Regions from separate parts of the Streptomyces sp. NPDC090499 genome, predicted to be linked through region 3. Evidence: riboswitches for the same ligand, from Rfam matches in the RefSeq annotation. Region 3 holds a riboswitch; each other region holds the start of a gene.
The links. A riboswitch is a leader RNA that binds a small molecule or an ion and turns the genes downstream of it on or off. The one in region 3 is predicted to bind cyclic di-AMP.

Region 1: linked by a shared signal. The riboswitch ahead of ACIQVL_RS34315 (transglycosylase family protein) and the one ahead of ACIQVL_RS19735 (C40 family peptidase) in region 3 are both predicted to bind cyclic di-AMP.
Region 2: linked by a shared signal. The riboswitch ahead of ACIQVL_RS43885 (peptidoglycan DD-metalloendopeptidase family protein) and the one ahead of ACIQVL_RS19735 (C40 family peptidase) in region 3 are both predicted to bind cyclic di-AMP.

The regions. Positions count from the first base shown of each region.
Region 1 is NZ_JBIVXP010000011.1:219,705-230,951, reverse strand. Features, by position in the region: gene ACIQVL_RS34350 (ABC transporter permease) at 1-1,188, shown strand, start outside; gene ACIQVL_RS34345 (class I SAM-dependent methyltransferase) at 1,273-2,562, opposite strand; gene ACIQVL_RS34340 (NAD(P)/FAD-dependent oxidoreductase) at 2,799-4,178, opposite strand; gene ACIQVL_RS34335 (exopolyphosphatase) at 4,620-5,561, opposite strand; gene ACIQVL_RS34330 (DUF501 domain-containing protein) at 5,736-6,260, opposite strand; gene ACIQVL_RS34325 (septum formation initiator family protein) at 6,290-6,766, opposite strand; gene eno (phosphopyruvate hydratase) at 6,875-8,161, opposite strand; gene ACIQVL_RS34315 (transglycosylase family protein) at 8,608-9,294, opposite strand; cyclic di-AMP (ydaO/yuaA leader) riboswitch at 9,299-9,472, opposite strand; gene ACIQVL_RS34310 (transglycosylase family protein) at 9,667-10,662, opposite strand; gene ACIQVL_RS34305 (cytochrome P450) at 10,840-11,247, opposite strand, start outside.
Region 2 is NZ_JBIVXP010000021.1:111,596-122,842, reverse strand. Features, by position in the region: gene ACIQVL_RS43885 (peptidoglycan DD-metalloendopeptidase family protein) at 1-887, opposite strand, end outside; cyclic di-AMP (ydaO/yuaA leader) riboswitch at 892-1,052, opposite strand; gene ACIQVL_RS43880 (alpha-galactosidase) at 1,360-3,435, opposite strand; gene ACIQVL_RS43875 (tyrosine-protein phosphatase) at 3,634-4,431, shown strand; gene ACIQVL_RS43870 (DUF6126 family protein) at 4,453-4,575, opposite strand; gene ACIQVL_RS43865 (helix-turn-helix domain-containing protein) at 4,572-5,204, opposite strand; gene ACIQVL_RS43860 (aspartate aminotransferase family protein) at 5,264-6,649, opposite strand; gene dxs (1-deoxy-D-xylulose-5-phosphate synthase) at 6,677-8,650, opposite strand; gene ispG (flavodoxin-dependent (E)-4-hydroxy-3-methylbut-2-enyl-diphosphate synthase) at 8,678-9,835, opposite strand; gene hpnH (adenosyl-hopene transferase HpnH) at 9,840-10,862, opposite strand; gene ACIQVL_RS43840 (1-hydroxy-2-methyl-2-butenyl 4-diphosphate reductase) at 10,868-11,247, opposite strand, start outside.
Region 3 is NZ_JBIVXP010000005.1:96,038-101,269, reverse strand. Features, by position in the region: gene ACIQVL_RS19745 (ATP-dependent Clp protease proteolytic subunit) at 1-580, shown strand, start outside; gene ACIQVL_RS19740 (hypothetical protein) at 588-896, shown strand; cyclic di-AMP (ydaO/yuaA leader) riboswitch at 1,258-1,442, shown strand; gene ACIQVL_RS19735 (C40 family peptidase) at 1,446-1,919, shown strand; gene ACIQVL_RS19730 (ATP-binding protein) at 1,957-2,415, opposite strand; gene ACIQVL_RS19725 (helix-turn-helix domain-containing protein) at 2,628-3,488, shown strand; gene ACIQVL_RS19720 (DUF397 domain-containing protein) at 3,498-3,725, shown strand; gene ACIQVL_RS19715 (8-amino-7-oxononanoate synthase) at 3,836-4,963, opposite strand.

The DNA of each region.
Region 1 (11,247 bases), on a different contig from region 3:
ATCGGCGTCTTCGTCCTGACCCCGCTGCTGTCCCGTCCGCTGATCGCGGCGGCGGCCCCGCTGCTGCGCGGGTTCGGCGTCTCCGGCAAGCTCGCCCGCCAGAACTCGGTGCGCAACCCGCGCCGTACCGCCGCCACCGCCTCCGCGCTGATGATCGGCCTGACCCTGATCACCGGCATGACGGTGATGGCGGGCAGCCTGCAGAAGTCGATCGACAAGATGGCGAGCTCGGCGATCCGCGCCGACTACATCGTCTCGATGGCCAACGGCAACGCCCTCTCCCCCGACGTCGCCAAGAAGGTCGCGGCCACCGACGGCGTGACCGACTCCAGCCCGCTCAGCAACGCGGCCTCCCGGATCGACGGCGAGACCGAGTTCCTGACCGGCGTCGACGGATCGTCGATCGGGAAGCTCACCGACCTCACGGTGGACAGCGGCACCTTCAGGGTCGGCGGCTCGGACGTCACCGTGGACGACGACACCGCCAAGCAGCACGGCTGGAAGGCCGGTTCCGTCTTCACCGTCCACTACGAGGACGGGAAGTCGCAGCAGCTGACGGTCGCCGGGGTCTACCAGGGCAACCAGGTGGTCAACGGGATCATGCTCGACAGCGCCACGCTCACCCCGCACGTGACCGACCCCGCCGACATGCAGGTCATGGTCAAGACGGCGGACGGCGCGTCCAGTGCGACCAAGGACAAGCTGGAGAAGGCGCTCGGCTCCAACCCGGCGATCAAGGTCCAGGACAAGCAGGACCTGTCCGACTCCATCGCACAGGCGTTCACGCTGATCCTGAACATGGTCTACGGCCTGCTCGCGATGGCGGTGATCGTCGCGGTCCTGGGTGTCATCAACACCCTGGCCATGTCGGTGTTCGAACGCTCCCAGGAGATCGGCATGCTCCGCGCGATCGGCCTGGACCGCAAGGCGGTCAAGCGGATGGTCCGCCTGGAGTCCCTGGTCATCTCCCTCTTCGGCGGGGTGCTGGGCCTCGGCCTGGGCGTGTTCTTCGGCTGGGCGGCCGGCCGGCTGGTCGGCTCACGGATGCCGACGTACGAACTGGTGCTGCCCTGGACCCGGATGGCGGTCTTCCTGCTGCTGGCCGGCACGGTCGGCGTCCTGGCGGCCCTGTGGCCGGCCCGCCGCGCGGCGAAGCTGAACGTGCTGGCGGCGATCAAGGCCGAGTAGCGGGCAGCGCACGGCACCGGGTACGGCGAAGGGGCCCCACGGCGAGCGTGGGGCCCCTTTCGCGTGCCGTCGGTTGTCCAGGTGTCAGGTGTTCCAGGTACGGGTGCGCAGCGGCAGCCCGGAGGCGCCGGACTCCGGGGTCCGGACGGCCAGCACCTGGTTGACGCCGATGCGGTTGTGTTCGAAGGCGAGGGCGGAGGCGGCCATGTAGAGCCGCCAGACGCGGGCCCGGCCCGGACTGGTCAGCCGCATGGCCCGCGGCCACTCGGCCTCCAGGTTGACCACCCAGCGGCGCAGGGTGCGGGCGTAGTGCTCGCGGATGGACTCCACGTCCCGCACCTCGAACCCGGCCCGCTCCAGCTGGGTGACGGTGGTGCCGAGCGGGGCGAGCTCGCCGTCCGGGAAGACGTAGGCGTCGATGAACTCGTCGACGTGGTAGGCCGACTCGTCGCGCTGCGGCCGCCGCGCGATCTGGTGGTTGAGCAGCCGCCCGCCGGGCTTGAGGAGCCGGTACAGCTCCTGCGCGTACTCCAGGTACCGTTCGGCCCCGACGTGCTCCGCCATCCCGATCGACGAGATCGCGTCGTACGGCCCGTCCCGGACGTCCCGGTAGTCCTGGACCCTGATCTCCACCCGGTCCGTCAGACCCTCGTCCGCGACCCGTTTACGGGCGAACGCGGCCTGCTCCTGGGAGAGGGTGACCCCGACGACGCTCACGCCGTGCTCGCGGGCCGCGTGGATCGCCATGGAGCCCCAGCCGCAGCCGACGTCGAGCAGCCGCTGACCGGGTCTCAGGCCGAGCTTGGCGCAGACGAGTTCCAGCTTGTCGCGCTGGGCGGTCTCCAGGGTCCCGTCGGCCTCCCAGTAGGCGCACGAGTACACCATCGACGGCCCGAGGACGAGCTCGTAGAAGTCGTTCCCCACGTCGTAGTGGTGGCTGATGGCCTGTCTGTCGCTGCGGCGGGTGTGCAGATGGCTCCGTCTGCGCACCTCCTCGCGGGGCGGGGCGGGCGGGACGGGCGGCCCGGCGAGCTTCACCAACTCCCGGACGGCGGCCCGTACGGCGGGGTCGCGCAGCGCCTGCGCGAGGGTACGGCCGTCCTCGTCGCGCTCCCAGATCAGCCCGGACATCACCGCGAGGGCGCCGTAGAGGTCGCCCTCGATGTCCAGGTCGCCGGCGACCCAGGCGCGGGCCAGGCCCAGTTCGCCCGGCTTGAACAACATGCGGCGCAGGGCACGGCGGTTGCGCACGACGAGCGTCGGCGCGCCCGGCGGCCCGGCCTCCGATCCGTCCCAGGCCCGCAGCCGTACCGGGAGCGGGGCTCCCAGCACCTGCTCGGCAACACTCCTCAGCCGCGACGCGGCTTCGGCCATGGCGCACACCTCCAAGACATCGATCCCGGATGCCGGTTACCACGTAAACACCGTGAGGGCAGCAGCGCAGTCCCGCAAAGGAGTTACGAGTGGGCAAAAAAGATGTAGCCAGCATGTAGTTGCGCGGGCTCCCGGGGCCGCCCGGGAACGCCGAAGGGCCTCCCGCACCACGGATGGCGGGAGGCCCTTCGGTTGGTTCAGTTTGCTTCAGCTGGTTCCGCGACCGGGGACCGGGGTCAGGAGGCCTTGGCCTTCTCCTCGGACTTCGGGGCGGCGACCGGAGCGGGCTTGGCGGCCTCGTAGAACTCCTCGCGGGGGTTCTCCATGGCACCCAGGGACACGACCTCGCGCTTGAGGAACATGCCGAGCGTCCAGTCGGCGAAGATGCGGATCTTGCGGTTCCAGGTCGGCATGGCCAGACCGTGGTAGCCGCGGTGCATGTACCAGGCCAGACGGCCCTTGACCTTGATCTTCGTCTTGCCCAGGACGATCATCGCGACGCCCTTGTGCAGACCCAGACCGGCGACCGCGCCCTTGTTGGCGTGGCTGTACTCCTTCTGCGGGAAGCCCCGCATGCCGGAGACCACGTTGTCGCCGAGGACCTTGGCCTGACGCAGCGCGTGCTGCGCGTTCGGCGGGCACCAGGCGTTCTCGACGCCGGCCTTGCGGGCGGCGACGTCCGGCACCTGGGCGTTGTCGCCCGCGGCCCAGATGTAGTCGGTGCCCTGCACCTGGAGGGTCGGCGCGGTGTCGACGTGGCCGCGGGGGCCGAGCGGCAGACCGAAGCGGGCGAGCGCCGGGTTCGGCTTCACGCCGGCCGTCCACACGATCGTGTTGGAGTCGACCTCCAGGCCGTTCTTCAGCACCACGTGGCCGTCGACGCAGGAGTCCATCGAGGTGGAGAGGTAGATCTCCACACCGCGGCTCTCCAGGTGCTCCTTGCCGTACAGGCCGAGCTTGGGGCCGACCTCGGGCAGGATCTTGTCGGCGGCGTCGACGAGGACGAAGCGCATGTCCTCGCGGGACACGTTCTTGTAGTACTTCGCCGCGTCGCGGGCCATGTCCTCGACCTCGCCGATGGTCTCCGCGCCCGCGAAGCCGCCGCCGATGAAGACGAAGGTGAGCGCCTTGCGGCGGATCTCCTCGTCGGTCGTCGAGTCGGCCTTGTCCAGCTGCTCGAGGACGTGGTTGCGCAGGCCGATGGACTCCTCGATGCCCTTCATGCCGATGCCCTGCTCGGCGAGGCCGGGGATCGGGAAGGTGCGGGAGACCGCGCCGAGCGCGATGACGAGGTAGTCGAAAGGCAGCTCGTACGCCTCGCCGACGAGCGGCGCGATCGTGGCGACCTTGCGGTCCTGGTCGATGGTGGTGACCCGGCCGGTGAGGACCTCCGCCTTCGGCAGCACGCGTCGCAGCGGGACGACGACGTGCCGAGGGGAGATGCTGCCGGCGGCGGCTTCGGGGAGGAAGGGCTGGTAGGTCATGTACGACCGGGGGTCGACGACCGTGACGGTCGCCTCGCCGTAGCGCATCTTCTTGAGGATGCGCCGAGCTGCGTACAGGCCTACGTACCCACCGCCTACTACGAGGATCCTGGGACGCTCCGTGGTGCTCATGGCATCGAGTATCCACCCGCCTCAGGGGGGCCGCTCGTGCGCCCCTTCACAAGCTTCCACAGGGGTCGTGCTACACTCCGCCGCCCACGTGACACAGGTCATGGTCAACAGCGGGAACCCACTTCCGATACGACCCGTTGTCAATGCCGCGTGAGCTGCCTCTCCAGGCTTCCGGGGGCACCGTGAGGGCACCCGATGTCACCCTCACGAGCACCTCCCGGAACACCCCCGGATCGCTCTCCTGAGCACGCGCTCGGGCCTGTTGAGCCCCCGAACGGCCCAAGAGCTCCCGCCGGACCCCCCACCTGCACCGAATTCCTTGTGAAGAACTTCACGAAGTTTTCCGCCAGGGTGTCGTGGCACGGCGTGTCACAGGCCGTTCGGGACGCTCACCCGTCGATTCGCATGCTCATCCGAGGATGGATCACGCCGACCTGTGGGTCAGGCGACGGACCAGGCGATGCCGTCCAGAATGTCGTGCTCGCTCACCACGACCTCCTCGGCACCCACCCGTTCCATGATCGACAGGAGGACGAGGGCGCCGGCGCCGATGACGTCGACGCGCCCGGGGTGCATGGAGGGGATCGCCGCCCGCTCGGCGTGCGTCGAGCGCAGCAGCCGCTCGGTGATCTCCCGGACCCGGGCGTAGGGGATGCGGGAGTGGTGGATGGCGGCGGAGTCGTACTCCTGCAGGTCCTGGTGGATGGCGGAGAGGGTCGTCACGGACCCGGCCAGACCGACGAGGGTCCGCGCCTCGCGCAGCGGTACGGTCTCCTCCGCGAGGTCGAGGGCGCGCTCGATGTCGGCCCGCATGGCGGCGGTCTCGGCCTCGGTGGGCGGGTCGCTGACGTGCCCCTCGTGCACGAGGTGCCGCTCGGTCATCCGCACGCACCCGACGTCCACGGACCGCGCGGCCCGCACGTGCTCCTCGCCGACCACGAACTCGGTCGACCCGCCGCCGATGTCCACGACGAGGAACGGCTTTGCGAGGTCCTCGCGCCCGGTCAGCTCCCTGGTCGCCCCCGTGAAGGAGAACTCGGCCTCCTGGTCGCCGCTGATCACCTCCGGCTCGACACCGAGGATGTCCAGCACACCGCGCACGAACTCGTCCCGGTTCTGGGCGTCCCGGGAGGCGGAGGTGGCCACGAACCGCAGCCGCTCCGCCCCGTACTCCTTGATGACCGCCGCGTACTCCCGGCAGGCCGCGAACGTCCGCTGCAGCGCCTCCGGCGCCAGCCGCCCGGTCCGGTCCACCCCCTGCCCGAGCCTCACGATCACCATCCGCCGGTCCAGATCGACGAGCTCCCCGGTCTCCGGGTCCGCGTCGGCGACGAGGAGGCGGATGGAGTTGGTACCGCAATCGATGGCGGCGACGCGGGTCATGGCGGTGGGTTCCTTGTCTGTTCGTGGCTTGTCGGCAGACCGAACCGAGCCGGGCGGCACCTGCTCGGCGGACCGAGTCGGGTGGTGGGTGGGCGAGGGCCCCGGGGGCCCGGGGGCCCGGGGGTCCGGGGGCCCGGGGGTCCGGGGGCCCCGGGACGGCGGCGTGTCCGGCGGTCAGTGCTCGGCCGAGGGCACCACGCACGTCCCCTTGGCCCACCACTCCGGCAGCATGGCGATCGCCTCGTCGCCGAGCGGGTTCACGCCGGGTCCGGCGGCCAGCGAGTGGGCCACCAGGACGTGGAGGCACTTCACGCGGTCCGGCATCCCGCCCGCGCTCGGGAAGCCCGTGAGCTCCTCGATCTCGTCGCGGCGCGCGATGTAGTCCTCGTGCGCGGCCCGGTACGCCGCCGCCAGCTCCGGGTCGCTCTCCAGCCGTGCCGTCATCTCCTTCATGACGCCGTTGGCCTCGAGGGTCCCGATCGCGGACGCGGCCTTCGGGCAGGTCAGGTAGTACAGCGTCGGGAAGGGCGTCCCGTCCGGCAGCCGCGGCGCGGTCTCCACGACGTCCGGCTGCCCGCACGGGCACCGGTGCGCGATCGCCCGCAGCCCGCGCGGCGGCCGGCCGAGCTGCTGCTTGAAGGCCTCGACGTCCGCGTCGGTCGGCTCGGTGCGCGGGGTGGAGGGCGGTGGCGTTTGCATGACTGTGTTCTGCGTGGCTTTCTGTCGGTTCACTGGTCGGACGCGTCGGACTTGTCGACGCCGTCCCAGACGTTCGCGTACCAGGGCCGGTCGGCCGCCCCGAGGTAGGCGTGCGCCTGCCTGGCGGCACCGGGGTCGATGACCACGAACCCGGTCTCCCCCGGCATCACGTAGTGCAGCCGCTCGCGGATCTGCTGCTCGGCGTACGCGTCGTCCTGCCACCGCGCCTTGAGGTCCCGCAGCTGCTCGACCCGCTGCCTGGCCTGCTCCTGCTGCCGTTCGAGGTCGGAGATCTCGGCGCCCTGGGAGACGTACTGCCGCATCGGATAGGCGAGCGCGACGACCATCGTGCACAGCACGATCGCGAGCAGCGCGGCGCGGCCGGTGAGCCGGGAGCGGCGGGCCTGGCGCCTGGTCTGGGAGCGGTAGACCCGGGCCGCCGTCTGCTCGCCGAGCAGCTTGAGCCTGGTCGCGGTGGAGAACCGGTCCCGGTCCTTCGCGGCCATGTCCCCGCCTCCCTGGTCGCCCTGATACGTGCGTACGTCCCCGGACACGGTACGGGACCGGGTACGGGGACGTACGTACGACTGGCTAAGCCTTACCCTCTAGCGGGCTCAGCCCTTGAAGCGCGGGAAGGCGCTGCGGCCCGCGTACACCGCCGCGTCGTCGAGGATCTCCTCGATGCGCAGCAGCTGGTTGTACTTGGCGACGCGCTCGGAGCGGGCCGGGGCGCCGGTCTTGATCTGGCCGCAGTTGGTGGCGACGGCGAGGTCGGCGATGGTGACGTCCTCGGTCTCGCCGGAGCGGTGCGACATCATGCACTTGAAGCCGTTGCGCTGGGCGAGCTCGACGGCGTCCAGGGTCTCGGTGAGCGAACCGATCTGGTTCACCTTCACCAGCAGGGCGTTGGCGGTGCCCTCCTCGATGCCGCGGGCGAGGCGCTCCGGGTTGGTGACGAACAGGTCGTCGCCGACGATCTGCACCTTGTCGCCGAGCTTGTCGGTGAGGACCTTCCAGCCGGCCCAGTCGTCCTCGAACAGCGGGTCCTCGATGGAGACCAGCGGGTAGGCGGCGACGAGCTCCTCGTAGTACTCGGTCATCTCGGCGGCCGAGCGGGACTTGCCCTCGAACTCGTACTTGCCGTCCTTGTAGAACTCGGACGCGGCGACGTCGAGCGCGAGCGCGATCTGCTCGCCGGGGACGTAACCGGCCTGCTTGATGGCCTCCAGGATGAGGTCGAGCGCGGCGCGGTTCGACTCCAGGTTCGGGGCGAAGCCGCCCTCGTCGCCGAGGCCGGTGGCCAGGCCCTTGCCCTTCAGGACCTTCTTCAGCGTGTGGTAGACCTCGGCACCCCAGCGCAGCGCCTCGGAGAAGGACTCCGCGCCGATCGGGGCGATCATGAACTCCTGGATGTCGACGTTGGAGTCCGCGTGCGAGCCGCCGTTGAGGATGTTCATCATCGGGACGGGCAGCAGGTGCGCGTTCGGGCCGCCGAGGTAGCGGAACAGCGGCAGGTCGGACGCCTCGGAGGCGGCGTGCGCGACGGCGAGGGAGACGCCGAGGATGGCGTTGGCGCCCAGCGAGCCCTTGTTGTCGGTGGCGTCCAGGTCGAACATGGCCTGGTCGATCAGGCGCTGCTCGGTGGCGTCGTAGCCGACCAGCTCCGGGCCGATCTGCTCGATGACGGCGAGGACGGCCTTCTCGACGCCCTTGCCCTGGTAGCGGTTGGGGTCGCCGTCACGGAGCTCGATGGCCTCGAAGGCACCGGTGGAGGCACCGGACGGGACGGCGGCACGACCCGTGCTGCCGTCGTCGAGGCCGACCTCGACCTCGACCGTGGGGTTGCCTCGGGAGTCCAGGATTTCCCGGGCTACGACGACGTCGATGGACGGCACGAGCATCTCCTTCTTGGGATGTGACGCTGGTTGTGCGGGGCGCACGCGGGCCTCGTCGGCCCTTGCTCAGCCTTGCGACTAGAGCCTAACCGTCCAAGGGCCGTCGGCCGGCACGACCGACCGGCCCGTGGACACACAGACGGTACTCATTGTTCACGTGCGGAACAAAGGGGGTCCCGATGAAGAACGGAAGAAGAGCGGGCCAAGAAGGGGACGGCGGGGCGGCGGGGCGGCGGGGCGGCGGGGCGGCGGGGCGGCGGCGGCGGCGGCGGCAAAGAGAAACCCCGCCCCGGTGCGTTCGGGGGAAAACGCACCGGGGCGGGGGTCCGTGGGGGACGGGGGTGACCCTCACGTGGTCTCCACTATGGGGACCACGGTTGTGGGGGAGCTGTGGTTCAGCTGGGCACCGCTTAGTACTTTCGGCGGCCGCCCCGCGGGCTGCGTCAGGTGCCCTACTTCAGGTGCAGCTGCTGGCCCGGGTAGATGAAGTCGGCGTCCTCGACGATGTCCTTGTTCAGCTTGAACAGCGCCTGCCAGCCGCCCTTGACCTTGTGCTTCTCGGCGATCGAGCTGAGGGTGTCGCCCTTGACGACCTTGTACTCGCCGTCGCCCTTCTTGACCTTCTTGCCGGTCGGGGTGGTGACGGTCTTCTTGGCGGCCGGACGCTCGGCGGAGCGGGAGGCGGCCTGGGTGTCGGTCGAGCGGGTGCTCGTGCCGGCGCTGCTGCTCGACGAGCTGGAACTGCTGGAGCTGCTGCCGGTGTAGGTGGCGCCGGACAGGCCCGTGCCGCAGACCGGCCAGGCACCCTTGCCCTGGGCGGCGAGGACCTTCTCGGCGATCGTGATCTGCTGCGCCTTGGTGGCCTGGTTGGCCTGCGCGGCGTACTGCGTACCGCCGTACGCGGCCCAGGTCGAGGCGGAGAACTGCAGACCGCCGTAGTAGCCGTTGCCGGTGTTGATGGCCCAGTTGCCGCCGGACTCGCACTGGGCGACCGTGTCCCACTCGGAGGCGGTGGCGGCGGAGGCGCTGCCGGCCGCCATCAGCGGGGCGGCGACGGCGACGCCGGTGACACCGGCGACGGCGATGGCGCGGACGGCCTTGGACGGACGGCGATGCTTGCCCTTGCCGGAGAACAGCATGGATCGATCCCCTCACCGACGCCTGCGAGGTGAGCTGTCGGGTTCGGGCCGGTTGAGTTGCCCGGCCGCACACCGCATGTCGGTGCGCGACTTCACCCCGAGCCGGATCGGCAGCCTCAACTACCGGTCCCGGCACTTACCTTGGGTCCCCCGCTCCTGCCTACGGCGCATGACGCGACGACTGTTCCCGGGCGGCCGCTGGCAGGACTCGGCGTTGCGACGGCCGGGGCTCGTGGTGACGAGCGGCCTTGACCGTAAACAGGCCATCAGGTGAATTTCAAAGATGATCAGGGCTTCTGAGACTCATCCCACACTTTCACCAAAACGGACATTCAACTCGAAGCGGGGCGTCAACTCCCGCCGCGTTTCGTCCTATTCGGTGCCGAGTTTCAGGGTCTGACCGGGGGTGATGGCATTCGGGTCGGTGCCGATGTCGGCCTTGTTCGCGTCGTAGAGCGCGCGCCATCCGCCGTCGAGGCCAAGGGAGTCGGCGATGGAGGCGAGGGTGTCGCCGTCGTGGACGGTATAGGTGCCGCCGCCGTCGGAGGCGTGCCGGCCGGAGGAGGTGGCGCTCTGACCCTTTGTCACGCTTTCGTCCGCCGAGCCACCGCGGTGCTTGCCGCCGCCGCTGACGGCCCCCGTGTCGACCAGGCTCCAGGACCCCCCGGTCTGCCATGAATTGTCCGAGTCATCGGCCCCGGAAGTGGCGGGACTCTCACTCGCCTTCGAGGTGCCGGAGCCGGAATCGGAGCCGGAGGATTCCGACTTGTCCGTCTTGCTGGATTTGCCGGAGGTGTCGGCCTTGGAGTCGCTGTCGGTGCTTGCGCCCGGGGAGGGGGTGGCGGAGTCGCTCCCGGAGTCCGCGGTGCCCGAAGAGGAGTCGGAACCGGAGGAGGACGAGTCGGACAGGCCGGAGGACGAGTCCGACGAGTCGGAGGAACCGGACGAATCATCCGAACCGCCGAGTCCCGTGTCGACGTTCACCGAGGCGTCGTCGGACGAGAGCCCAGCGATCAGCGCGCACGTCCGCCAGGGCTTGGTGCCCTGGTCGGCGAGTATCTTCTCGGCGACCGCGATCTGCTGCGAACGGCTCGCCTGGTCCGGCGTACTGGCGTACTCCAGGCCCCCGTACTTGCTCCAGTCGTCCAGGGACATCTGGAGGCCGCCGTAGTAGCCAGTGCCGTTGTCGGCGCTCCAGGAGCCGCCGCTCTCGCACTCGGCCACCTGGTCCCAGGTGGAGCCGTCGGCCGCGCTGGCGTTCACCGCGCCGAGGAGGGGGAGGGCAATGGCGGAGCCGGTCACCCCGGCCGCGACGAGGAGTGCCGGAGCCTGGCGGGGGCGACGGTGACGACCGTTCCCGGAGAGCATGCGGAAACCTTTCGAGCGACAGCGGTGACCGGCACGGCGGGTCCCGCAAGGGCGCCGTGCTGATGGGTGAACGTATCGGCAGACGATCACTTGTCACAAGTTAATGCCGCGCAGATCACGTGAAGATCACAGACTTGAACGCTGGTCATCTTTTGCCCGTAGGGGCAGGTGGAGGCTTCAGCGGCCGGTCGGCGTGAACTCCACCGGGAGCGTGCGCAGCCCGCGCATGATGAGCCCGCCGCGCCACCGCAACTCGCTCTCGTCCACCGCGAGTCGCAGGTCGGGAAGACGGGCGAGGAGGCCGGCGAGCGCGGTCTGGCCCTCCAGCCGGGCGAGCGGGGCGCCGAGGCAGTAGTGGATGCCGTGGCCGTAACCGAGGTGCTGGTTGTCCCGCCGGGCGAGGTCGAGGGTGTCCGGCTCCGCGAACCGCTCCGGGTCCCGGTCCGCCGCGGCCAGGACGACCAGGACCGGGTCGCCGGGCGCGATGTGCTGCCCGCCGAGCACGACCGGCTCGGTGGCGAACCGCCAGGTGGCCAGCTCCACCGGCCCGTCGTAGCGGAGCAGTTCCTCGACACCGGTCTCCAG
Region 2 (11,247 bases), on a different contig from region 3:
TCGAAGTGCAGGTGCGGGCCTGTCACGTTGCCGGTCGCGCCGGAGAGGCCGATCTGCTGGCCCGCAGTCACGGTCTGGCCGACCGAGACCGACAGGGCGGAGAGATGGCCGTACTGCGCGTAGTAGCCGTCGGCGAGCCGGATGACGACCTGGTTGCCGTAAGCGCCGCCCCAGCCGGCCGTGACGACCGTGCCGGCACCGACGGCCTTGACCGGGGTGCCGGTCGGGACGACGAAGTCGACGCCAGTGTGGTAGCCGCTGGACCACATGCTGCCGGCCACGTGGTAGCCGGTGCCGATGGTGCCACCGGAGACCGGGAGGGTGAAGCCGAAAGCAGTCGCGACCGAATTGCCCGAATTGACCGAACTGCTCGAGGAACCCAGGGAATCGGACGAGGCCGAGGAACCAGACGAGGACGGGGCCGAGGACGAGGTGGACGACTGCGGGTTCGACTGCGCCTCGTGACGGGAGCCGGAGTCCGTCGGCGCGGCGTGCCGGCCGCCGAGGGTGAGCCTGAGGCCGGGGTGGATCAGCGAGGGGTTGCCGCCGACCGCCTGCCGGTTGTCGGCGTAGAGCCGGTGCCAGCCACCGCGGACGTTCTGGTCACGGGCGATCTTCGCGAGATAGTCACCGGGGACCACCGTGTAGATCCGCCGTGCGGAATGCGCGGTGCCGGAATTCCCTGCGGGCGCCTCCTTCACCGCGGCCTTCTCGACGACGGGAAGCGACTGGGTGGTCTTTTCGGAAAGGGACTGCGTGGTGGCCGCGTGGGCGCCGGCGGCCCCCATGAGCGGCAGGGCCAGCGCGGCACCGCCGGTTCCGGCGACGGCCATCGAACGAGTGAGGCGCTGGGACTTGGGACGGCGGTGCTTACCCTTCGCGGGCATGGCGCATTCCTCTCCTGCGCCTGCGAGGTGAGCTGTCGGGTTCGGGCTGGAGCTGCCCGGCCACACCGGAAGACGTGGCTACACCCCTAGCCGTCCCGGGAACCGGAACAGGCGGTCATACCTGGCGGGTCCCCCGCTCCTGCCGGGCACGGGTGAGTGTGTGTGGGGACTCCGGGCGGCGGCAGGATTCGGCGTTCCGCCCGGATGTGTGGCGAACGTAAGCGAGTGAGACGGACGTGGACAAGCGCCCGGTTCCGGCCGTCAGGTCCCGACTTGATCCGTTACCGGGAATTCCGGTCACCCTCCGTGAATTCCGGCCCATTCGGATTTCCAATTCGCCTGCGAAATATCGGCATTACGTGAGCATGACGCGCGACGGACGGTCACGAATATGACGCTCCTCACGCACGTCACGCCACGTCCACTTATTCCGGAGCAAGTCGTAATGAAAGTACCAATTCGGGCAGATGCCTCAGATCCGGCGGAGTCGGAAGACCGCCGCATCCAGGTCGCCCTTCAGCCCGGTGCGCAGCCCGTGGTGCAACAGCACCGCACCCCGGTGCACTTCGCCCGTTTCACGGCATTCGTACGACGCGGTCGGGTCAAGCCCCTGCAGCCGCAGCGCCGGCGCCGGCTCGCCGTAGCTCTGCGCCTGCAGCCAGGCCAGGACGACGGTCTCGTCGCCGAGCGTGTACTGCACCGCGCTGAGCCCGCCGGCCGGCGGCCGCAGCCGGAACTGGTCGCCGCGCTGCACCAGGGGCCTGATCTCCTTGTAGAGCTCCACCCAACGGCCGGCCTCGGCGAGCTCTTCCTCGGTCCAGTTCGAGAGGTCGCCGCCGACCCCGAGCGCCCCGGCCATGGAGCTGACGAACCGGAAACGCAGCGAGCTGACCCGGCCGTTGAGCTGGTGGTTCGGGCTGTCGGTGACCCAGGCGGACATCACCCGGGCAGGGTGGATCTGGCTGAAGCCGTGCTGGATGGCGAGGCGGTCCAGCGGGTCGGTGTTGTCGGAGGTCCACACCTCGTCGGTACGGCTCATGATCCCGAGGTCGATCCGCCCGCCACCGCCGGAGCAGGACTCGATGGCGACGTTCGGGTGGGCCGCGCGGATCCGGTCGAGCAGCGCGTACAGCCCGCGCACGTGGTCGACCCACAGGCGCTGCGGGTAGGGCTCGCCGGGCCAGCCCGCGTCCGTGAAGCAGCGGTTGAAGTCCCACTTGACGTAGTCGATCGGGGCGCTGGACAGCAGGGTGTCGAGCTGCTCCCAGAGGTATTCCCGGACGTCCTCGCGGGCGAGGTTGAGGACAAGCTGGTTGCGGAGTTCGGTCCGCTTCCGTCCCTCCTGGTACTGCACCCAGTCGGGGTGGGCGCGGTACAGGTCGCTGTCCGGGTTGACCATCTCGGGCTCGACCCAGATGCCGAACTCCATGCCGAGGGCGTGCACGTAGTCGGCGAGGGGCTTGAGGCCCTTGGGGAAGCGGTCGGGGTTGGGCGTCCAGTCGCCGAGGCCGGCGCGGTCACTGGTGCGGGCGCCGAACCAGCCGTCGTCCACCACGAACAGCTCGACGCCGATCGCGGCGGCCCGGCGGGCGAGGGTGGCCTGCTGCTCCTCGGAGATGTCGAAGGTGGTGGCCTCCCAGGAGTTGAAAAGCACCGGCCGGTCCTGGTCGGCGTCCGGGATGATGTACGCCCGCTGGTAGGCGTGCCAGGCGCGGCTCGCCCCGCCGAAGCCGCCGTCGGTCCACAGGCCCGCGAAGACCGGGCTGGTGTACGACTCGCCCTCGGCCAGCATCAGCAGGCCCGAGTCGTCGTAGCCGGCGCCGCCGGTGATCTGCACGCGCGCGTCGGGAAGTTGGGCGACCGCGATGCGCCAGGAGCCGGACCAGCCGAGGGCGCAGCCCCAGACCTCGCCGCGCTCCTCGGTGGCGTCGGTGTCGAGGGCGACCCAGGGCAGGTGCTGGTGGCTGGTATGGCCGCGGCGGCTGCCGATGACCTTCTCGCCGTAGGTGAGCGGGGCGCTGGTGAGCCGGGACTCGGCGGCCCAGCGGCCGTGCAGCTGGGAGAGCCGCCAGCCCTCGCGGTCGGGGAGCGTCCAGGCGGCGGGGTCGGCGCGCAGCAGCTCCACGCGCGCGTGCGCCTCGTTGTCGACGGTCACCCAGCGCTCGACGACATCGCCGCGCATCCGGTAGTGCAGCGTGATGACGATGCCGTCGTCCGTGAAGCGCAGCCGGAGCTCGTCGTCCTCGACGACCTCGTACGACCCGAAGGTCCACTCGGTGCCCCGGCGCTCCTCGGTCCGCACGGACAGCGCGGGGCGGACGAAGCGGGGGCCGCCCTCGACGGGGTACTCCTCGCGGCCGTCCAGCGGGGACTCGAAGGCCCAGTAGTCGGGCAGTGCCCGGGTGCTGAGCTCCTCGGCGTCGGCGAGCCGGATCCTGGGCCCCCAGTGCAGGTGGAGCAGTTCGTCGGTCTCCGTCAGATGCAGCGCATAGCTGCTGCCGGGGCCCGACAGCAGCCAGGTACGACCGTTTTCGGCGATGTCCACCATCGAGAAACCTCACACAGGTGCCAACAGATCCACTCAAGCACCAACATCATCCGGGGCCACGGGCCCCGGAGGCAAGGGCCACTGGCCGCGGAGGCGCTGCCTGTGGACAACTCATTGCCTGTGGAAACCGATGTCGTATGGTCGGTCCAGTGCCCGTCGACGAGCAGCGCCGACGGGTCCGACCGGGAGGAGCCCCCCGTGACGCAGCAGGTCCCGTCGACCGAGCCCGAGCTGGCCGGTGTGCGCAACTTCCGTGACGTGGGCGGCCTGCCGACCGTGGACGGGCGCCGGGTGCGGCCGGGCGTGCTGTTCCGCAGCGGCCATCTGGCGCACGCGACGGAAGAGGACGCGGAGTTCCTCGGCTCGCTCGGTCTGCACACGATCTTCGACTTCCGCAACGCGGCCGACCAGAAGCTGGAGGGCCCGGACGTCGAGCTGCCCGGCGTACGGAACCTGAACCTGCCGCTGACCGACCCGGCGCACGGCGCCGACTTCTGGAAGATGGTCCGTGAGGGCGAGATCGACCAGCTGCGCGCACTCCTGGGCGACGGCAAGGCCGCGGCCCGGATGGTCACCTCGTACCGCTCGATCGTCAAGGACCGCACCGACGAGCACTCGCGCGTGCTGCACGCGCTCGCCGAGGACAGCGTCCCGGCGCTGATGCACTGCGCGGCCGGCAAGGACCGGGCGGGCATCTCCATAGCCGTGACGCTGCTCGCGGTGGGTGTGGAGCGGGACGCGATCCTCGTGGACTACCTGGAGTCCAACGCCAAGCACCGCCGCTACAAGGTGCGGCGCAGCGGCAGCGGGGAGAGCGTGTACAGCCCCGAGGTGATGGAGCTGCTCAGCCCGCTCTTCGACGCCCGCGCGGAGTACCTCGCGGCGGCCTTCGAGAGCATCCACGAGACCTGGGGCGACGTCGACACCTACCTGGAGCAGGGCCTGAAGCTGGCCCCGGAGACCCGGGAGCGGCTGCGCGAGCGCCTGCTCGACTGAGGCCGGGCGGAAGGCCGCGGCTCAGCCCTTGCCACCGAGGGAGAACAGCAGAAAGAGGAAGCCTGCCAGGACGTGCCCGACGGCGAGATAGATGACCAGCCGGATCCACAGGGACCGGGGGAACTTCTCCTCGATGTTGCTCACGGCAGCTCTCCAGTGATGCCAGTGCTGGGGCCCAGGCACAGGGTGGCCGTGGGGCTCTGCAGCAGGGTGTGGACGAACAGGAGCTCGACCCCGTCGTGGTCCTCGGCGGCGAGCCGGTGCGGGGTCAGCGAGTCGAAGTGCGCGCTGTCGCCGGGCGCGAGCACATGGATCGTGTCACCGAGACGCAGCCGGAGCCGGCCGCGCAGGACGTACAGCCACTCCTCGCCGGGATGCACGCGCACGATGTCGCCCTGGGAGCCGTACGGCACCCGGACGCGCAGCGCCTGCATCCCCCGGCCGGACGCACCGGCCTGCCAGTACGTCCAGCCGCCGGCATGGGTCGGTTCCATGTCGCCGGCCCGCACGATCGCGTCCCGGTCGGCGACGGTCTCCCCCAGCAGATCCGATACCGTCGTACCGTAGACACGCGCGAGCGCGAGCAGCATCGGCAGCGAGGGCTGCCGCTGCCCGGTCTCCAGCCGGGACAGGTGCGCGGGCGACAGCCCGGCGTCGCGGGCGGCGGCCTCCAGGGTGAGGCCGGCGCGGCGGCGCAGGGCGCGCAGCTGCGGGGCGACGACGGGCAGGTCCTCGACCGGCCCGCCCGCCCGCTCGTTCGCGGAGGAGCTCATGCCTCCATTCAGCCGCAGCTTTGTCTCCGAGGCAATTTTCTTGCCTCAGAGACAAAAAGCTAGCGGTTGGCCACCGCCTGCTTGATCAGCGTCTTGCCGAAGTCCCACATCAGGCCGCCACCGCTGTGGGCGTCGTCCATGACGTCGGTGAAGGCGTCCACGAAGCGGTCCACGTCGGACTCGTCGACGACCAGCGGCGGAATGAGCTTGATCACCTCCAGGTGGTCGCCGGAGACCTGGGTGAGGATCCGGTGCCGTTGCAGCAGCGGTACGACGACCATCTGGGCGAACAGGCCCTTGCGGGCGGCCTGCAGCATGGTCCAGCGGCTGCGCAGCTTCAGCGAGCTGGGCCGGCCGAACTCGATGCCGATCATCAGGCCCCGGCCGCGTACCTCGGCGAGCAGCTCGTACTTGTCGGTGAGGGCGGCGAGCCGGGACCTGAGCTGCTCCCCCACGGCCCGGGAACCGGCGACGATCTGGTCGTTCTCCATGACCGAGAGGACGGCGAGCCCGGCCGCCATGGCCTGCGCGTTGGCGCCGAAGCTGGCCGAGTGGACCAGGACGCGGTCCATGGAGGAGTAGACCTTCTTGAAGATCCAGTCCTTGCCGAGGGTGGCGCCGACCGGGACGTACCCGCCGGACAGCGCCTTGGCCACGCACACCAGGTCCGGTTCGACGCCCTCCTCGTGCTGGTAGGCGTAGAAGTCGCCGGTGCGGCCGAGGCCGGTCTGCACCTCGTCGGCGATGAGCAGCGCCTTGTGCTTGTGCAGCAGCTCCTGCGCGGCCCGCAGGTAGCCGGGCGGCGCCTCGTGCACCCCCTTGCCCTGGATCGGCTCGACGATCAGGGCGGCCACGTCGCCCTTCTTCAGCTCCCGGGCGAGCGCGTCGAGATCGCCGAGGGGGACGGCGGTGTCGGGCAGCAGCGGGGCGAAGCCGTCCCGGAAGCCGTCCTCGCCGTTGACCGACAGCGAGCCGGTGGTCAGGCCGTGGAAGGCGTGGTCGCAGTAGAGGACGCGGGGTCTGCCGGTGGCGAAACGGGCGAACTTCAGGGCCGTCTCCACCGCCTCGGTGCCGCTGTTGCCGAAGAAGACCCGGTCCAGGTGCGGGCTGTGCGCGAGGAGCCGCTCGGCGAGCAGTCCGGGCAGCGGCTGGCAGTCGAAGCGGGTGAGGTCGGCCAGCTGGGCGTCCAGCACGTCGTGCAGGGCCTTGCGGACGACGGGGTGGTGGCGGCCCAGCCCCATCACCCCGAACCCGGCGAGCATGTCCAGGTAGTCGTTGCCGTCCGCGTCCCAGAAGTGCGCGCCCTCGGCCCGCTCGTAGACCTTGTCGAACCCGATGGTGTGCAGCATGCGCGGGAGCTGGTGGTTCAGGTACTTCGCATGCAGCTCGTACCGCTCACCGCCACGCTCGGCGAGCAAGGCACCGAGGTCGAACTCCGTCGTCATTCCTTCTCCTTGTAAGCGCCCTCACGGTCAGCGCCCCGTAGGGGCGCTGGGGGTACCCCCAGCCGAAGGCTGGGGGAGGAACTGCGCGACCAGCCCGGACGGCGCCGCACCCGCCGAACGGCCCCCCGCGGCACCCCGCCCCGCGAGACTTGCCCCGATCCGCCCCGCGATCTCCACCGGCGTCAGCCCGATGTCGGCCAGCACCTCCCCCCGCTTGGCATGCGCCAGGAACTGCTCCGGAATCCCGAACCTCCGTACCGGCACGTCCACTTCGGCGTCGCCCAGCGCCAGCGCGACCGCCGCGCCGACGCCGGCCGCCCGGCTGTTGTCCTCGACGACGGCGACCAGTTCGTGCTGGGCCGCCAGCACCGGCAGCGCGGGATCCACGGGCTTGACCCAACGGGGGTCCACCACCGTGCAGTTGATCCCCCGGGCAGCCAGCAGCTCCGCGGCCTGCAGACACACCGGCGCCATCACGCCGACCGCCACCAGCAGCACCCGCGCGTCCTCCCCGCGGTGCAGCACATCCACCCCGCCGACCCGGTCGACCGCCGGGATGTCCGGTCCCACCGACTCCTTCGGGAAGCGGACCAGCGTCGGCGCGTCGTCCACGGCGACCGCCTCCCGCAACTGGAGGCGCAGTTGCTCGGCGTCGCGCGGGGCGGCGATCCGCAGGCCGGGGACGACCTGGAGGATCGACATGTCCCACATGCCGTTGTGCGAGGCGCCGTCGACTCCCGTCACGCCCGCCCGGTCCAGGACGAACGTCACCCCGCAGCGGTGCAGCGCCACGTCCATCAGCAACTGGTCGAAGGCGCGGTTCAGGAACGTGGCGTAGACGGCGACCACCGGGTGCAGTCCGCCGGTGGCGAGGCCGGCCGCCGAGACCGCCGCGTGCTGCTCGGCGATGCCGACGTCCCAGACCCGGCCGGGGAAGCGCTCGGCGAACCTGCCGAGGCCGACCGGGTGCAGCATGGCCGCGGTGATGGCCACGACGTCGTCCCGTTCCTCGCCGATCCGGACGATCTCGTCGCCGAACACCGAGGTCCAGGAAGGGCCGCCCGACGGCGCGAGCGGCTCGCAGGTGAGCGGGTCCATCACGCCGACGGTGTGGAAGTGGTCCTCCTCGTGGGCGAGGGCGGGCTCGTAGCCGCGCCCCTTCTCCGTGAGGCAGTGCACGAGCACCGGCCCGTGGAAGCGTTTCGCCCGTCGCAGCGCCGACTCGACCGCCTTGATGTCGTGGCCGTCGATCGGGCCGACGTACTTGAGACCCAGGTCCTCGAACATGCCCTGCGGGGCGAAGGCGTCCTTGAAGCCCTTCTTCGCGCCGTGCAGGGACTCGTAGATGGTGTTGCCGACCACCGGGGTGCGCAGGAGGACGTCCTTGCCCCAGGCCAGCACTCTCTCGTAGCTGTCGGTGGTGCGCAGCGTCGCCAGGTGGTTGGCGAGGCCGCCGATGGTGGGCGCGTAGGACCGCTCGTTGTCGTTGACGACGATGATCAGCGGCCGGTCCTTGGCGGCCGCGATGTTGTTGAGCGCCTCCCAGGCCATTCCCCCGGTCAGCGCGCCGTCGCCGATGACCGCGACGACATGGCCCTTCTCCCCCTGCACCTGGCGGGCCTTGGCGAGGCCGTCGGCCCAGCCGAGCGCGGTGGAGGCGTGGCTGTTCTCGATGACGTCGTGCTCGGACTCCTCGCGCGAGGGGTATCCGGACAGGCCGCCCTTGCCGCGCAGCTTGGAGAAGTCCTGACGGCCGGTCAGCAGCTTGTGGACGTAACTCTGGTGGCCGGTGTCCCACAGGATGCGGTCGGCCGGGGACTCGAAGACCCGGTGCAGCGCGACGGTCAGCTCCACGACGCCCAGGTTGGGCCCGAGGTGGCCGCCGGTCCTGGCGACCGCGTGCACCAGGAACTCGCGTATTTCTTCGGACAGTTCGCCGAGTTCCGCCTCGGACAGCGCCTTCAGGTCGCGTGGTCCCCGGATGGTCTCCAGAATCGTCACGCTCGGCCCCCTCTCGGTCCGTGCTGTTCAGCTCACCGTGACGGCGGGTGCTCCGGACCCGGCGCCGTCCTGCTCCATCTGCTCGGCGATCTTCATCGCTTCCTCGATGAGGGTCTCCACGATCTTCGACTCGGGCACGGTCTTGACGACCTCGCCCTTGACGAAGATCTGCCCCTTGCCGTTGCCGGACGCGACCCCCAGGTCGGCCTCCCGTGCCTCGCCGGGGCCGTTGACCACGCACCCCATGACGGCGACGCGCAGCGGCACCTCCATGCCCTCCAGGCCCGCCGTCACCTCGTCCGCCAGCTTGTAGACGTCGACCTGGGCGCGCCCGCAGGACGGGCAGGAGACGATCTCCAGGCGCCGCTGCCGCAGGTTCAGCGACTCCAGGATCTGGATGCCGACCTTGACCTCCTCCGCGGGCGGGGCGGACAGCGAGACGCGGATCGTGTCACCGATGCCCTGGGACAGCAATGCCCCGAAGGCGACCGCCGACTTGACGGTGCCCTGGAACGCCGGGCCCGCCTCCGTGACCCCGAGGTGCAGCGGGTAGTCGCACTGGGCGGCGAGCTGCCGGTACGCCTCGATCATCACGACCGGGTCGTTGTGCTTGACGGAGATCTTGATGTCCCGGAAGTCGTGCTCCTCGAAGAGCGAGGCCTCCCAGAGAGCGCTCTCGACCAGCGCCTCGGGGGTCGCCTTGCCGTACTTCTCGAGGAGCCGGCGGTCGAGCGAGCCCGCGTTGACCCCGATGCGGATCGGGGTGCCGTGGTCCTTGGCGGTCCGCGCGATCTCCTTCACCTGGTCGTCGAACTTCTTGATGTTGCCGGGGTTGACGCGGACCGCCGCGCAGCCGGCCTCGATGGCCGCGAAGACGTACTTGGGCTGGAAGTGGATGTCCGCGATCACCGGGATCTGGGACTTCCTCGCGATGGTGGCCAGGGCGTCCGCGTCGTCCTGCGTGGGGCAGGCGACGCGGACGATCTGGCAGCCGGACGCGGTGAGTTCGGCGATCTGCTGGAGGGTGGCGCCGATGTCCGAGGTGCGGGTCGTGGTCATCGACTGGACCGACACCGGGGCGCCGCCGCCGACCGGCACGGGCCCGACCTGGATCTGCCGGGACACGCGCCGCTCGGCGATCGGCCGGGCCGGGACCTCGGGGAGGCCCAGGGAGACTGCGGTCATGCCGTCACTCCCGGTTCCCGGAGACCGTCTCGCGCATCGCGCGCAGCGACTCCTTGAGCGACCCCATGGTGGCGAGGACGGCGGTGGGCTCGTAGCCGCAGTGCGCCATGCAGTTGGCGCAGCGCGGGTCCTTGCCGCGGCCGTACTTGTCCCAGTCGGTCTTCTCGATGAGTTCGCGGTACGTCGGCACGTACCCGTCGCTCATCAGGTAGCAGGGGCGCTGCCAGCCGAAGAGCGAGTAGTTCGGGATCGCCCAGGCCGTGCACGGGAAGTCGACCTTGCCCTCCAGGAAGTCCAGGAAGAGCGGGGAGTGGTTGAGCCGCCACTTCTTCCGGTTGCCGCCGGCGAAGGCCTTCTTGAAGAGTTCCCGGGTCTGCTCCACGCCCAGGAAGTGCTCCTGGTCGGGGGCCTTCTCGTAGGCGTAGGCGGGCGAGATCATCATCTCGTCGACCTTGAGGTCGTCGTTGAGGAAGTTGAGCACCTCGATGATGGTCTGCGGGGTGTCCGTGTTGAAGAACGTCGAGTTGGTGGTCACCCGGAAGCCGCGCCGCTTGGCCTCCTTGATGGCCTCCACCGCCTCGTCGAACACGCCTTCCTTCGCGACGGACTCGTCGTGCCGCTCGCGCAGCCCGTCGATGTGCACCGCGAAGGCGAAGTAGGGCGAGGGCGTGAACTTGTCCATCTTCTTGCGCAGCAGCATCGCGTTGGTGCAGAGGAAGACGTACTTCCGCTTCGCCACCAGCTGCCGCACGATCTCGTCGATCTGAGGATGCATCAGGGGTTCGCCGCCCGCGATGGACACCATCGGCGCACCGGACTCCAGCACCGCCCCGACCGCCTGCGCGACCGGCATGCGCTGCTTCAGCACCCCCGCCGGGTGCTGGATCTTGCCGCAGCCCTCACATTTCAGGTTGCACGCGAAGAGCGGTTCCAGCTCCACGATCAGCGGGAACTTGTCCCGCTTGCGGAGCTTCTGTTCGGCCAAGTAAGTAGCGACCTTGATCGACTGACGCAGCGGCATGGCCATCTGGCTCACCTCCGGGGGAGCAGCAAAGAACGGTGCCATTCGAAGAAAGCTGGAAGAACGGATCGAAGAACGCGGAAAGCAGATATTCCACCGCGCACCGTGCCGATCCGGACGAGTTCATGTTCAGGAGCGTCCACGACCACCCTGACGGCCGCAACGGGGCGCTCACCCGCGTGCACGGCGCTCAGGAGCGTGGCCGCCGATTCCATGTCGACCGCGATTGCGCCGGTCGCGAGCAGATCCGACCGCTCGTGACCGCGGACGACGTGATCGGAGCCGGTGACCGGCCCGGTGTGGACGGTCCGGCCGGGCAGGGTCCGTACGAGTTCCTTCACGAGGAGCTCGGTGCCCACGCACGGGACGCTGCCGCGGGGGTCCCGGGTCT
Region 3 (5,232 bases):
GGGGCAGCGCACCCTCGATCCGTACTCGAAGCTGCTGGAGGAGCGGATCGTCTTCCTCGGCACGCCCGTCGACGAGGTGTCGGCCAACGACGTGATGGCGCAGTTGATGTACCTGGAGTACACGGCTCCGGAGCGGGACATCTCCCTGTACATCAACTCCCCGGGCGGCTCCTACAGCGCGATGGCCGCGGTCTACGACACGGTCCAGTACATGAGCTGCGACGTGGAGACGGTCTGCCTCGGGCAGGCCGGGGCGTCGGCCGCGGTCCTGCTGGCGGCCGGCACACCGGGCAAGCGGTCCGTGCTGCCCGGCGCGCGCATTGTGCTCCAGCAGCCGTCGCTGCCGGAACCGGTACAGGGCCAGCCGAGTGATCTGGCCATCCAGGCGGCGGAGTTGGACCGGGTCCGGGCGATGATCGAGGAGATGCTCGTCCGGCACACCGGGCGTACCGCCGAACAGGTGCACCAGGACCTGGAGCGGGACCTGGTCCTGGACGCGCCGCAGGCGCTGGCGTACGGGCTGGTGGACCGGGTGGTGCCCACCCGCCGGTCCCTGCCCGGCCTGCCGGACGCGGGGTGAGCGGCCGATGCTGCCACCGGAGCTTCCGCCGCTGCCGGCGCTGACCCGCGCCGAGGGCGAGCTGATCGACCGTTATCTGGACGTGGTGGATCTGCTGGGCCGGATCAATCCGGCGCGGAACGAGGACACCTACCGCGGGCTGCGCGCCGCGCAGGCGCTGGTGCGCGCGGCGTCCGAGCTGCGTGACGCGCTCGCCCTGATGCATCTGCGGGGCGAGACGGAGCTTCACGGGGACACGCTGGCACGTGCGTTGCGGGTGCTCGACGGCGAGCGCCGGACCGCTCGCGTCGCGCTCCCGCCCGACTGCGTAGGTTGACACCCGCCGGACTCCGGTCCGGCCCGTCGACGGCGCGGGCGGGCCGGAGCCGAAACGACCCAAAGGGGTTACCGCCGTTCGGCGGAGCGTGGCGTGGTTTTACCCGACCGCGGAAGCCGCTCAGGTTGCCTGCGCGGGGGTGCCCGCGGGCGGCTTCCGCGCAGGTCCGGGGCTACGCAGGGCAGTTGACGGAGAATCGAACAGAAGGCTGTCCACCCGAACGGGTGGGTGGTGAGTAACCCCACAAATCCCCGATTCCGTTGGGATTTTCGGACACGCGTGAGTGAAGATCCCTGTCTGACGACAAGCCCCCGCCACAGCGGCGGGGCGGTCCGGGCGGACGCCGAGTCCTGCCGCCGCCCGGATTGACCCGTCGACAGAAGTGCATCGGCAGGAGTGGAGGACCCAAGCACGACGGGTCGCCGGCACGGTCACGCCATGACCGGGCCGAGCAGCCCTTGGGGTGAAGCCGTGGTGACACGGCCGGGCAACTTCGCCAGCCCGAATCCGACAGGTCATCCTTCACAGGCGGCTGACGAAGGGTTGCGCATGACTGCGCTCAATCGTGTTCCGTCGCTGATGGCCCGGGCCGGTACGGCCTCGGCGCTGACCATCGCCGCCGTGGGCGGCTCGATCGTGATACCGGGTGTCGCCTCCGACGCCTCGGCCGCCACGATGGCGACGAAGGCACTTCAGGTCGCCGCCTCGAAGAAGGGCTCGCCCTACAGGTGGGGCGCCACCGGACCGAACAGGTTCGACTGCTCCGGGCTGACGCTGTACTCGTTCAAGAAGGCGGGCAAGAAGCTGCCTCGTACGGCTGCCCAGCAGTACAACAAGACCCGTCACATCTCGGCCGGCAACCGCAAGGCCGGGGACCTGGTCTTCTTCCACTCGGGGTCCAGCGTGTACCACGTCGGCATCTATGCCGGGAAGGGAAAGATCTGGCACGCCCCGAAGACCGGGGACGTGGTCAGGCTCCAGAAGATCTGGACGCGCAGCGTCTGGTACGGCCGGGTCAGCTGACCCGTTCCCACGACGGCCGGCCGGCAGGGGCTCGGGGCTACGGCTCCTGCTGGCCGGCCGCCGTGACGGTGCCCGCCGGGACCGTCCAGGGCAGTTCGATGGAGACGGTCTTGCCGCCCTCCCGGGTGGGGCGCACCCGGAGCTTGCCGCCGCACTCGGCGGTCAGCCAGCGGATGATGACCATGCCGCGTCCGTTGTCCTGCTGGACCGCGGCGGGGAGTCTCTTCGGGAAGCGCGGATGACTGTCCGTGACGCCGATGCACAGCTGCTCGTCCCGGTCGAGCACGAGGTCCACCGTGAAGGTGGGTGACTGCCCGAAGGTGTGCTGCACGGCGTTGGTGGCGAGTTCGGAGACGATGAGGCGGACGGTGTCCGCGGTCTCCGTCTCCCGTGGCAGCCCCCACTCCGCGAGGGTGTCCAGCACGTAGGAGCGGGCGGCGGAGACCGAGGCGGGATCGCTCGGCAGAGTGACGGATGCTTCCAGGTGGTCTGCCATGGCGACGTCGTCCCTTTCCTCGGGACCGGAGTCCGACACGGAGCGGATGGTTCGAGTACGGTCCCGGACTGGTGCTTCTTCGCCAGACTGCCATTACCGGGCCGGTCACGGGGAGCGATCCACCAAGATATGCATATATCTGTCGCTCGAAGCGGTGAACTCTGCGACCTCAGACCGTATTTGGGCGGCTCGGAAGGAGTAAGGAGTAGCCCATGCAGAACGGTCCCGCGGTACGCCGCCGGAAACTGGGCGCCGAACTGCGCACACTGCGCACCGGCGCCGGCCTCACGAGCGGTGAGGCCGCCCGTCTGGTGGGCTGGCATCAGTCGAAAGTGAGCCGGATCGAGACCGGCGCCAGCGGTGTGAAACCGGCCGATGTGCGGTTACTTCTGGACGCCTACGGCGTGGTCGAGGGGCAACTGCGCGAGTTGCTGCTGGTGTTGGCGGGGTCGGAGGACACGGCGGGCCGGCATCACTGGTGGCACGCCTATCGTGGGGTCCTGCCGCCCGCCTACCGGGACTTCATCAGCCTGGAGTCACAGGCCCGCGCGATGCGCACGCTGGAGACCCTGGTCGTACCGGGGCTGCTGCAGACCCCCGAGTACGCACGCGCGGTGACCCGGGCGGCCATGGACGGGCACGCCGACGACTCCCTGGACACCCTGGTGGAGGTACGCCTGGCCAGGCAGGACGTGCTGCGCAACGATCCGCCGCTGGAGCTGAGCGCGGTCCTGGACGAGGCGGTGCTGCGCCGGGAGGTGGGCGGTCCCGGTGTGATGGCACGGCAGCTGGAGCGGCTGATGGAGGCGGCCCGGCTGCCGCAGGTACGGCTCCAGGTGCTGCCGTTCGCGGCCGGAGCGCATATCGGCATCACCGGACCTTTCGTAATCTTCTCATTTCCGAGCACTTCTGATCTGGACGTGGTTGTTATCGACCAGTTGACGAGTAGCCTCTACCTGGAGCGGAAAGAAGACCTGCAGGCCTACACGGAGGCCTTCGACACGCTCCGGATCCACGCCCTTTCGCCCGAGGACTCGTTGGATTACATCGCCGCAATAGCTGACGGCGCGTAAGGAGGCACCATGACTGCACTGCCTCGGAACGTACCTTCAAGTGCTGATCTGCACGGACTGCGGTGGCTGCGCAGCAGCTACAGCACCGGAGCGAACAACTGCGTGGAGACGGCACGGCCGCGCTCCGGCCCGTCGGCCGGACTGCTCGCCGTGCGCGACTCCAAGGCTCCGGCCGGACCCGCACTGCTCTTCTCCCCCGAGAGCTGGGCGGGTTTCACGGCGGCACTCGCCGGCTGATCAGCCCCCGAAGAGTCTGATCAGACACGAACGAAATCGATCAGACTCGCACCCATCCGTTCCCGACTCCGTATCCGCTCGCGAGCCAGGCCCGGCCGTGTCACGCCGACTCATGGTCGTGTCTTGCCGATCACACGTACAGCGCGTTCGATCTCGGCCCCGGAGAGGTCCGCACGGGCGGTCAGCCTGAGCCGCGAGATGCCGTCCGGCACCGACGGCGGACGGAAACAGCCCACGGCCAGGCCTGCCGTACGGCAGTCGGCCGCCCACCGCACGGCCTGCTCCGGGGACGGGGCTCGCACGGAGACCACCGCGGCGTCCGGACGTACCGCTTCCAGACCCGCGGCGGTCAGCCGTGCGTGCAGTTCCGCGGCCACCTCGCGGGCCCGCTCCGCACGCGCGGGCTCGCGGCGCAGCAGCCGCAGCGCCGCCAGCGCCGCGCCCGCCGCGGCGGGGGCCAGGCCGGTGTCGAAGATGAAGGTCCGGGCCGCGTTCACCAGGTGGTCGATCACCCGGGCCGGGCCCAGCACCACCCCGCCCTGGCTGCCCAGCGATTTCGACAGGGTCGCCGTGACCACGACGTCGTCGGCCCCGGAGAGCCCGGCCGCGTACGGCGCGCCCCGCCCGCCGTCCCCGAGCACCCCGAGCCCGTGGGCGTCGTCGACGAGCAGCCCGGCGCCGTGCTCCCGGCACGCCTCGGCCAGCGCGGCCAGCGGTGCCGCGTCCCCGTCGACCGAGAACACCGTGTCGGAGACGGCCACGGCGGGCCCCTCGTGCGTCCCGAGGGCCTTGCGCACGGCGTCCGGGTCGGCGTGTCCGACGACCTGGGTGGCGCCCCGGGCCAGCCGGCAACCGTCGATCAGGGAGGCGTGGTTGAGGGCGTCGGAGACGATCAGGGAACCGTGCGGGCCGAGCGTGGTGACGGCGGCGAGGTTGGCCGCGTAACCGGAGGAGAAGACCAGGGCGGCCTCGAACCCGCAGAAATCGGCCAGCTCCCGCTCCAGCTCGGTGTGGAGTTCCGTCGTGCCGGTCACCAGCCGGGAGCCGGTGGAGCCGCCGCCCCAGGTCCGGGCCGCCCCGGCCGCGCCCTCGGCGACCTCCGGGTGGTGGGCGAGGCCCAGGTAGTCGTTGCTCGCCAGGTCCAGCAGGGGCGAGTCGGCGGGGCGGGGGCGCAGGGTCCGTACGAGTCCGGCGCGGCGGCGCTGCTCCGCCTGCTCGTCGATCCAGCCGAACGCCATGGCCCCTCCGGTGAATTTGTAGGCAGTGGACAGACCCTAGCGGGATCACCAGCCACCCACTGTGTGGCAATACCCACACCCGGTATTGTCAAGCAGGGAAAACGCCCAGGTCAGATGCTGTATCACGCCCTCTCGGGGTGATCGTTTCTCACGGTCTGTTGAGCTGCCCCGAGTTTCGTAGCGGCCGATCTTGTGTGTCTCGGGCGGCGTTCGGAGTGGTCAAAGAGCGGTAGTAAGCCGTCTCGAACTCCTCGGGTGGGAGATAGTCG